Regions from separate parts of the Chryseobacterium sp. SIMBA_038 genome, predicted to be linked through region 2. Evidence: riboswitches for the same ligand, from Rfam matches in the RefSeq annotation. Region 2 holds a riboswitch; each other region holds the start of a gene.
The links. Region 2 has a riboswitch for S-adenosylmethionine ahead of SB689_RS06845 (SusC/RagA family TonB-linked outer membrane protein). Riboswitches for the same ligand answer to the same signal wherever they lie in the genome.

Region 1: another riboswitch for S-adenosylmethionine. It lies ahead of SB689_RS21335 (alpha/beta fold hydrolase); the one in region 2 lies ahead of SB689_RS06845 (SusC/RagA family TonB-linked outer membrane protein).
Region 3: another riboswitch for S-adenosylmethionine. It lies ahead of SB689_RS09955 (TonB-dependent receptor plug domain-containing protein); the one in region 2 lies ahead of SB689_RS06845 (SusC/RagA family TonB-linked outer membrane protein).

The regions. Positions count from the first base shown of each region.
Region 1 covers NZ_JAWRXH010000011.1:2,339-5,624, forward strand. The annotation lists gene SB689_RS21330 (MGH1-like glycoside hydrolase domain-containing protein) at 1-1,464, opposite strand, end outside; SAM riboswitch class I at 1,652-1,759, shown strand; gene SB689_RS21335 (alpha/beta fold hydrolase) at 1,825-2,763, shown strand; gene SB689_RS21340 (ACT domain-containing protein) at 2,767-3,286, shown strand, end outside.
Region 2 covers NZ_JAWRXH010000002.1:139,521-142,806, reverse strand. The annotation lists gene pckA (phosphoenolpyruvate carboxykinase (ATP)) at 1-698, shown strand, start outside; gene SB689_RS06850 (type II 3-dehydroquinate dehydratase) at 870-1,277, opposite strand; SAM riboswitch class I at 1,520-1,616, shown strand; gene SB689_RS06845 (SusC/RagA family TonB-linked outer membrane protein) at 1,700-3,286, shown strand, end outside.
Region 3 covers NZ_JAWRXH010000002.1:805,745-809,030, forward strand. The annotation lists gene SB689_RS09950 (alpha-amylase family glycosyl hydrolase) at 1-1,113, shown strand, start outside; SAM riboswitch class I at 1,265-1,371, shown strand; gene SB689_RS09955 (TonB-dependent receptor plug domain-containing protein) at 1,469-3,286, shown strand, end outside.

The DNA of each region.
Region 1 (3,286 bases), on a different contig from region 2:
CGGTTTCCCGTTTGTTTTTTCATCGATTTTAAAAACCCGGAAACAAGACCATGCATGAACAGGCGGATTTACATCACTTAAATTCCATTCATAGGCAGGAAGTTGACCGTTGGGATGCATGTACCATTCTTTGGTTAATAAAAGAAGTTGGTTTTTGGCAAATTCTGCATCAATGATGGCAAAAGGAACACAATGGAAAGCCAGATCCCAAGTTGCATACCAAGGATATTCCCACTTGTCGGGCATGGAAATGATGTCTTTGTTGTGCATGTGATTCCACTCCGTATTTCTTACATAATTGTTGAAATCTCTCGGAGCTTCAAAATTGGGATCACCTTTTAACCATTTTCCAACATTGTAATGATAAAACTGTTTGTTCCAAAGTAGGCCTGCGAAGGCTTGTCTTTGCACATTTTTTTCGTCCTCACTGCTTACATCATGCTGAATGTCGTTATAATATTCATCAGCTTCAGAAATTCTTGCATTAAAAATTTCATCAAAGTGATTAAATGGTTCATCTGTTTCATTCGGAGAAAGTCTGAAATCAAAGGTTTTTGATTCTCCCGCTCCAATCATTTCATCAATTAAAAAAGAAGCCTTTGTGCCCTGTTTTTCAGGGTTTACAGTGTTGCTTCCGTAGATAATATGATCATTAATTCCGTCTTTAAAATACGTATTTCCAGAATAAAGCGTTCCGTATAATTTAGGAGCATTCGTTTCATTTTCACAAAAAACACTGTTGGAATTATCCTTTCTCGAGTAGAATTTTTTAATAGAAATACTGTCGTGATTAATATCGATACAGTTTTCCGAAGAGGCATTCAACTGACCTTTGTAAACGTTGTAACCCCATTTCCAGTTATTTCTGAACCATACGGTCGGAGCAACCAATATCGGAGCCTCTTTCTGACTTCTGTTGGCTACCGTTACTCTTACTAAAATATCATTATGCTCAGCTTTACAATATTCAATGAAAATATCGAAGTACTCATCGTTATCAAAAATTCCGGTGTCAAAAAGCTCGTATTCGGGTTCTTTTTTGCTTCGTCTTCCGTTCTCGGCAATAATTTGGTCGTACGGAAATTCGTTAATAGGATATTTGTACACCATCTTCATATAGCTATGAGTAGGTGTGTTATCTAAGTAATAAAAGAGTTCTTTGATGTCTTCGCCATGATTTCCCTGATGATTGCTCAACCCGAAAAATCGCTCTTTTACCATTTTATCTTTTTTGTTCCAGAAAGAAAGGGCAAAACATAAAAGCTGCTTCGGATCCGAGATTCCGGCGATGCCTTCTTCTGCCCACCTGTAAGCATAACTTTCCGCTTTATCATGACTTGTAGATCCCCACGCATTACCGTCCGGACTGTAGTCTTCACGCACATTTCCCCATTGTCGGTTGCTTACATACGGTCCCCAGTTTTTCCAGTCTTTATCTTGTAGTCTTTGTTTTTCAACACTCATATTTCATCACTTTTCATTACGAAGGTAAGTTTTTTGAAAAATAATTCCAACATTTGGAATCTGAATAAAACGTAACATATCCCTGAAGCTCTTTTGTTTAAAGGCTTTTCGAGATTAAATTAAATTTTTATAAATTTTTAAAATAAAAGTTTTATCTTTGCAGCATTCGATCATTCACATATTGAAAATGTTATCAAGAAAGGTTGAGGGATAGACCCTGTGAAACCTTAGCAACCCTTTGCGCAAGCGAAGAAGGTGCTACGTTCTACCAAATATAATTTTGGACAGATAACTTACTGAAGTTCTTTCAGCCATTTCTAGTGGCATTTTCAAATTGTATTATCAAAAAGTATAATAGAATTGAAAACAGAACTAAACTATATTAATCTTTCGTATCAGACAAATTCCAAAAAGGAATACAATATCCCGTTGAGCTACCAGCTTTTCGGGAAAGACCTGTTTTCAGCACCTATCATTTTAGTTAATCATGCCTTAACCGGAAATTCAGATGTTTCTGGAGAAAAAGGATGGTGGAAAAAACTGATTGGTGAAAATCAGGTCATTGATACAAATAAATATACAGTTCTGTGCTTCAACATTCCCGGAAACGGCTATGATAATTTTTTAATTGATGAATATGAAGATTTCACGCCTTCAGATATTGGCAATATCTTTTTAAAAGGTCTTGAAAAACTTAATATAAAAAACTTGTACGCCATTATTGGAGGTTCTCTAGGAGGTGGAATCGGCTGGGAAATGTTGGTAAAAAATCAACAGATTGCCGAAATTTTTATTCCTATTGCCTGCGATTACAAAACTCATGATTGGCTTCATGCACAATGTCTGGTTCAGAAATTTTTATTAAATGGAAATGATAAACCACTGCAAAAAGCCAGAATTCATGCGATGTTGTGTTATAGAACACCACAATCTTTAAACGATAGATTTCAAAACAAATACAATCAGGAAAAACAGCTTTTAGAATCGGAAGATTGGCTTGTTTATCACGGAAATTCATTAAACGAAAGATTTAGTTTAAAATCTTATAAACTGATGAATCATTTATTAATGAACATTAATGCAGAAGAAACTCAACTGGAAAAAATCGGGGCGCGAATGCACATGATCTCCGTTGATACAGACTTATTCTTTCCTGCTTCTGAAATCCGAATGTGTTTTGAAAAGCTTAAAGAAAAAAAGGAAAATGTTTTCTATCACGAGATCAAATCAATTCATGGGCACGATGCCTTCTTAATGGAATACGAACAATTAAATAACATTATTAAAAATATTTTATAGACGATGAAAAATGCTAACGAAATAAAATTTTTAAAAAACAGATCAATCATCAAATTTGAAGGAGAAGATTTCTTAGGTGAAATCGGGATTGACGGAAGAATTTTTAAAGCGCTTACTTTAGCGAGAATCAGTGTTGGAGTAATTTCTCAACAGGCAATTGAAAACGGATTATCAATTTTGGTTCAGGAAGCTGATTCCGAAAAAGCGGTTAATTGTCTGATTGACGAATTTGAAGCAGAAAGAAAATCGGGAAAAGTTTCTCAGATTTACAGTATAAATAATGTTTCTGTAATAGGTTTTGTTGCAGAAGACTTAAATAAAGTGTTGGCAGAATTAGCTAGAAACAACGTTTTTCCATTGCTTTTAAATCAAGTAGGAAGCGAAAAACGTATCAATATTGTGGTAACTTCTTCGCAAGACGAAAAAGCAAAAAATATCATCGAATCTGAGACGTCTAAAAAACCAAAAACGGTTCATTTAGCAATTATCGGCCACGGAAATGTTGGAAAGACTTTGATAGAAC
Region 2 (3,286 bases):
TTGTCGTAAACAACGGAGTTTCTGATTATACTGACGGATCAATCACAGAAAACACGAGAGTTTCTTATCCGATTTATCATATTAATAAAATTGTTTTACCTTCAAAAGCAGGTCACGCAAGCAAGATTGTTTACCTTTCTGCTGATGCGTTCGGAGTATTGCCTCCGGTTTCTGTTTTGGATGAAAACCAAGCTCAATATCACTTCCTTTGCGGTTATACTTCAAAATTAGCCGGAACTGAAAGAGGAATCACTGAACCTGAACCATCTTTCTCACCAGCATTTGGTGAAGCGTTCTTAACATTACATCCAACAATGTATTCTAAAACATTGATCGGAAAAATGAAAGAACATGGTGCAAAAGCTTATTTGGTAAACACAGGTTGGAATGGTACCGGAAAGAGAATTTCTTTAAAAGATACAAGAGCAATTATTGATGCGATCATTGATGGATCTATCGAGAATGCTCCAAAAACTAGAATTCCAATTATGAATTTGGAGATTCCTACTGAATTACCAAACGTTTCTGAAGGTATTTTAGATCCTAGAAATACATACAGCGAAGTTACTGAGTGGGAAGAAAAAGCAAAAGATCTTGCTGCAAAATATATCAAAAATTTTGATCAGTATTGTAATACAGAAGAAGGGAAAAAGCTTATCGCTTCCGGACCTCAATTACAACAACAGACAACAAACTAAAAATAGAAATCCTCATCAAACGATGAGGATTTTTCTGTATATAATATTTAGATGCTTCGACTCCGCTCAGCATGACATCGCTAAAAATGTGCTGTTAAATGTGACAGTTAGTATTAGAACTGTCATGCTGAGCGGAGTCGAAGCATCTCTTATTTTCAATCTTAATAAAATTTATTTCAAACTCAAAATGGCAAGCCTGTATCCATCCATCCCAAAACCGGATAAAACCGCATCACTATTCGCTGCCGTCACAGATTTTTGTCGAAATTCTTCTCTTTTGTAAATATTACTAATATGAACTTCTACTTTCTGCTTCTGAATATTTTTTAAACAATCCGCAATCGCATAAGAATAATGCGTAAAAGCTCCCGGATTAATCACCAACGCATCAAAATCATCTTCCTGAAGTCTGTTAATTAACTCACCTTCAATATTTGATTGATAATATTGTATTTCATAAGAAGGAAATTCAGATTGCAAATTTTCCAAATAATCTTCCATAGAAACTGTTCCGTAAATTTCTGGTTCTCTTGTGCCTAACAAGTTCAAATTAGGACCATTGATGATTAAAATTTTCATTCTATAAAATTAAAAACTTTTTTCAATTAAGGCTTAAATATTTCATTTTTGGTGAAAATACTCTTTTGCATTATTTTTAATGATATTTCTCATATTTGAAAATTTAACATTTTGTATAAGTGTCTATTTTAGTGATTTTTAAGTTTAAATTAACTTAATTTTCATAAAATTATAATTAAAAATTTTAAAGTCTACTTGTTTTGTAGACTATTTGTTTTTAGCTTTGCATTCATATTTCGATCGGCTTATAAAGAAAGATGGAGGGAACTGACCCTATGAAATCTTAACAACCTGCTCTTGGCAAGGTGTTACATTCAGCCTTTAAAGGAACAATAAGCATTTGGTTAATCGTATTTATCGATACCCTTTGCTGTCTTTTCTGCAAAGGGTAAATTTTTAATATTTGATAAATAAAATTGATTATGATTAGCAAAGATTTAATTAATTCTAAAATTTGGATTCCACCTGTTGCTGTATTTTTCTTAGGAATTATCAGTGTACACGGTCAGGAAACAAAAAAAGATACACTTCGTGAGAAAGAAATAGATGAAGTTGTCGTAGTAGCTTACGGAAAAGCTAAAAAAACAAGTTATACAGGTTCGGTAGCAACGATTTCAAGTGAAAAAATCAATACCAGACCGGTTACAAACATCACAAAAGCATTAGAAGGACAAGTTTCTGGGCTTCAGGCGGTAAGCTCTTCTGGACAGCCGGGTTCTACAGCTTCTATCAGAATTCGTGGAATTGGTTCGGTAAGTGCTTCAAGCAATCCATTGTTTGTCGTTGACGGAATTCCTTTTGATGGAAATATCAACTCGATCAGTCCAAACGATATTGAATCAATCAGTGTTTTGAAAGATGCAACGGCAAGTTCGTTGTATGGTTCAAGAGGAGCTAACGGAATTATCATTATCACGACAAAATCTGGTAAAAAAGGGGAGGCTAGAGTGAATTTTAATATCAGTCAGGGTTTTTCTAGCAGAGCAGTAAAAGATTATGAACAGGTATCAACCGATCAATATTACGAATTATATTGGGAAGCACTGAGGAATGGGTATAAATCAAGTCAGGTTTCTTCCCAGCAGGCAGCGCAAATGGCAACTGATAATTTGGTGAATGCTTTGGGAATTAATCCTTATGGAGCAAGCTATCCCAATCCTGTAGGAACAGACGGGAAACTTTTGACAGGTGCAACCGCGTTATGGAATGACAATTGGAAAGATATTTTGCAAAGAACAGCTTCAAGAAACCAGGTTGACTTAGATTTCAGCGGAGGAAATGAAAAAAGCAATTATTTTTTCTCTTTAGGATATTTGGATGATAAAGGAATTGCGATAGAATCTGGTTTTAAAAAATATAGCACAAGATTAAAGATCAACTCTGAAGTCAAAAAATGGTTGAATGTTGGAGCAAATTTAGCGTATACAAACAGTCTTCAGGAAGCACCGCCATCATCAGATTCAAGAACGGATAATGTGATCAATGCAGCGAGAGTGATTCCGTCTTTTTATCCTTATTATGAAAGAAATGCAGACGGAAGTTATAAGTTGGATTCCAACGGAAATTACATTTACGATTTCGGAAAATATAGACCAACAAGTGCTTTGCAGAATGAAAATGCAGCCGCAACGTTGCCTTTAGATAAAAATGAAAACAGAGAAGATAACTTTTCAGGAAAGGGTTTTGCAGAATTTACTTTCTTGCCGGAGCTTAAATTCAGAACAAGTTTCTCTGTTGATTTAGTGAATTATAACGGTCATTATTACACCAATCCATTATTGGGAGAGGGTGCAGAAATTGGAGGATCGGTGACGAAAACCAATTCTAGAACGCTTTCTTACACGACGAGTAATATTTTGACTTACGATAAGAAATTCGGACAGCACCACATTAATATTTTGGGTGGTCAGGAATTTTATCATTATGAATATCAGACGATTTCAGGAAGCAGAAGTCAATTTTCACTTCCATATTATTATGAGCCGGATGCTGCTGCGTTGTTAGGTGGT
Region 3 (3,286 bases), 670 kb from region 2:
GCAATTGACCCGAATTCTTATATGATTTTTGAACATTTAGGAACAGATGCAGAAGAACAGCAATGGGCAAATTACAGAGTTGCAGAGGGAAAAGGTGTAATGCTTTGGAATAATCAAAATGGCGCGTACAATCAAAATACGATGGGCTACAAAGAAAACAGCAACTTTGACAGAATGAATCACACGCTTCACGGTTTTACCAATATGCACGCAGTTGGGTATGGAGAAAGCCATGATGAAGAAAGATTAATGTTTAAAAATATTTCTTACGGAGCTGTAAACGGAGCTTACGATGTTAAAAGTCTAAACACAGCTTTAAATAGAATGAAAACTTTCGGAGCAACATTCTTCACGATTCCCGGCCCGAAAATGATCTGGCAGTTTGGTGAATTGGGTTATGAATTCAGCATCAACAGATGTGGAGACGGATCTATCAACAATGGTTGCCGAACAGATGAGAAGCCAATTGCTTTTTCTTTAGGATATGACACTAATGCGAACAGAAAGGCAGTTTATGATACTTGGGCTCAGATCATTAATCTTAGAAATTTGTATCCGGTATTTAAATCAAAAACATATTCTGTAGAATCAAACAATCTTACTAATGATCCGAATGGATTAATTACCAGAATTTATGTGTATGATAACACGGCGAGTACTGTTCAGAATGTTGTAGTTATAGCTAATTATGATACTTCTGCAAAAGATGTTGTGCCTTACTTCCCGTACGCTGGACAGTGGAAAAACTTACTGGATAACACAGTATCAGTAGTTTCTTCTACAACGACTCCGATTAATCTTCAGCCGGGAGAATTTAGGATTTTCGGAAACTACACAGGAACTTTATCTACAGTCGATGTAAATGCAGAAAATAAATTATCACTTCAAATTGCAGACAATCCTGTTAAAAACGGTTTAGCGAAATTAGTTTATCATAAAGCCAAAAACGGCGAAATTATAATTTATGACATGAGTGGTAAAAAAATGGATTCCATTAAGCTTAAAAATGAATCCGGAACTTATGAATTAAAAGCAAATTATCCTGCCGGGACTTATCTTGTTCATTTAAAATCTGAAACAGGAATTGCTATCCAAAAGATGATTATTAAATAAGATAAACATAATGTATAATTAAACAAAAGAGAGGTAATGAAAATTGCCTCTCTTTTTCATTCACACTAAAATTCACATTTCACCATTGACCATTCACCTTTAAAAATTCACAATTTTTGCCAATTAAAATTATTAGTCTACCTTTGCTGTAGATTTATCAAGAAAGGTGGAGGGATTTGGCCCTGTGAAACCTTAGCAACCGGCACGTTTTCAATGTGTAAAGGTGCTAACTCCAACCCAATTGGGAGAAGATAAGTGAAGTCAATATTCTCAATATTCATTCCATTTCTTGACAATCTTTGTTGGCGGATTTTTGTCCGTCCGGGTTTATTATTAATTTTGCAAAAAACAAAAGATGAAGAAACTAAGCATATCTGTACTATTGCTTGGAGCGGTTTTCGTATCGGCTCAGGAACTTGAAAAAGAAAAACAAATCGAAGACGTCATTATCGTCGGAAACCGAAATGCTAAAAGAACGAAACTGGAAACACCTGTTCCGGTAGATGTTATCAATATTGAAAAAATACAAAAATCTGCACCTCAAACAACGGTTCAGGATCTATTAAATTATGTAATTCCTTCTTTCAATGCGGTGAGACAATCTGCATCTGATGGAACAGAACATATTGATCCGATGACGTTAAGAGGAATGGGACCCGATCAGGTTTTGGTTTTGGTGAATGGAAAAAGAAGGCACACTACATCATTAGTTAATTATCAAAATACAGTTGGGAACGGCTCTGTTGGGACAGACTTAAGCACAGTTCCTGTGATTGCGATCGACAGAATTGAGGTTTTGAGAGATGGAGCGGCTGCACAATACGGTTCTGATGCCATTGCAGGTGTCATTAATATCATTCTTAAAAAAGATATAGGCGCTTCTGCAAGTTTGAACTACGGATTATCAGGTAGAAATGACGGCGAAACCTATCAGGGAGCAGTCAATTACGGAACTTCTTTAGGAAAGGATAAAAGTTATATCAATTTGTCTTTACAGCTAAGTCAAAGAGGGAAAACGACGAGAACACAGAATCACGATTTGATTATTTATGATCAATCAAATTTAAATGTTGTCAACAATAACGGAGCAATTTCTGTAAACGGAATAGCTCTTCCCAATGTTTCTCCGATCGCATCAGGAAGTTATGGAAATTATTTTGCTTATCCTTTTGCAGATCCTACAGACGGCGGAACAGGAAGTCAGATTTCAAGAGCTTATGATGATGTCTTAATTGCTCAAAATGGTTTAACCCGCGACGATTTCAATTTCCAAATCGGTGACGCGCAGATAAAACAGGCTCAGTTATTTTTCAATGCAGAATATCCTTTTAATGATCATTTTAAACTCTACACTTTTGGAGGATTTAGTTTAAAAGAAGGCGAAGGTTTTGGCTTTAGAAGGCTTCCAAGTGAGACTTCGAATATTGTTTCTTCAATTTATCCAAACGGTTTTCAGGCTAATTTAAAATCTCAGGTCTACGATCTTTCTTACGCTGTCGGAACGAAATACAATGTAAACGACTGGCTTTTTGATCTGAGCAATACTTTCGGAAGCAATACATTCAATTATAATGTTAACAATACCAATAATGCTTCTTTAGGCGCGAAATCTCCGACAAGTTTTTATGCAGGAGCACACAGTTTTCTTCAAAATACCATTAACCTTGATGTTTCTAAAAACTTAAATAATTTCAATGTTGCTTTTGGAGGAGAATTTAGATTTGAGCAATATCAAATCAAGGCTGGAGATGAAGCATCCTACGCAACTTATGACATTTATGGAAATGTAGCGACGTCTACCACACCGGATTCCGATGTAATTGGCGCGGGTGGATCACAATCATTTATGGGCTTTTCGCCTGATAATGCATTAAAAAAATCAAGACATTCTACTGCGGTTTATGCGGATGTTTCTTATGATTTAGATAAAAAATTAAATATCGATGCTGCTGCAAGATTTGAAAATTATTCTGATTTCGGAAATACTTTGAATGGAAAATTAGCAGTGAGATATGAATTTATAAAAAACTATGCAATTCGTGGAGCGGTGGGAACAGGTTTCAGAGCACCTTCTTTGCAACAGCAATATTTTAATAACTCATATGCAGATATTTCAACTTCAGGAATTGGGATTGTAAGAAAAGGAATTTTTACTACTGACAGTAAAGCGGCT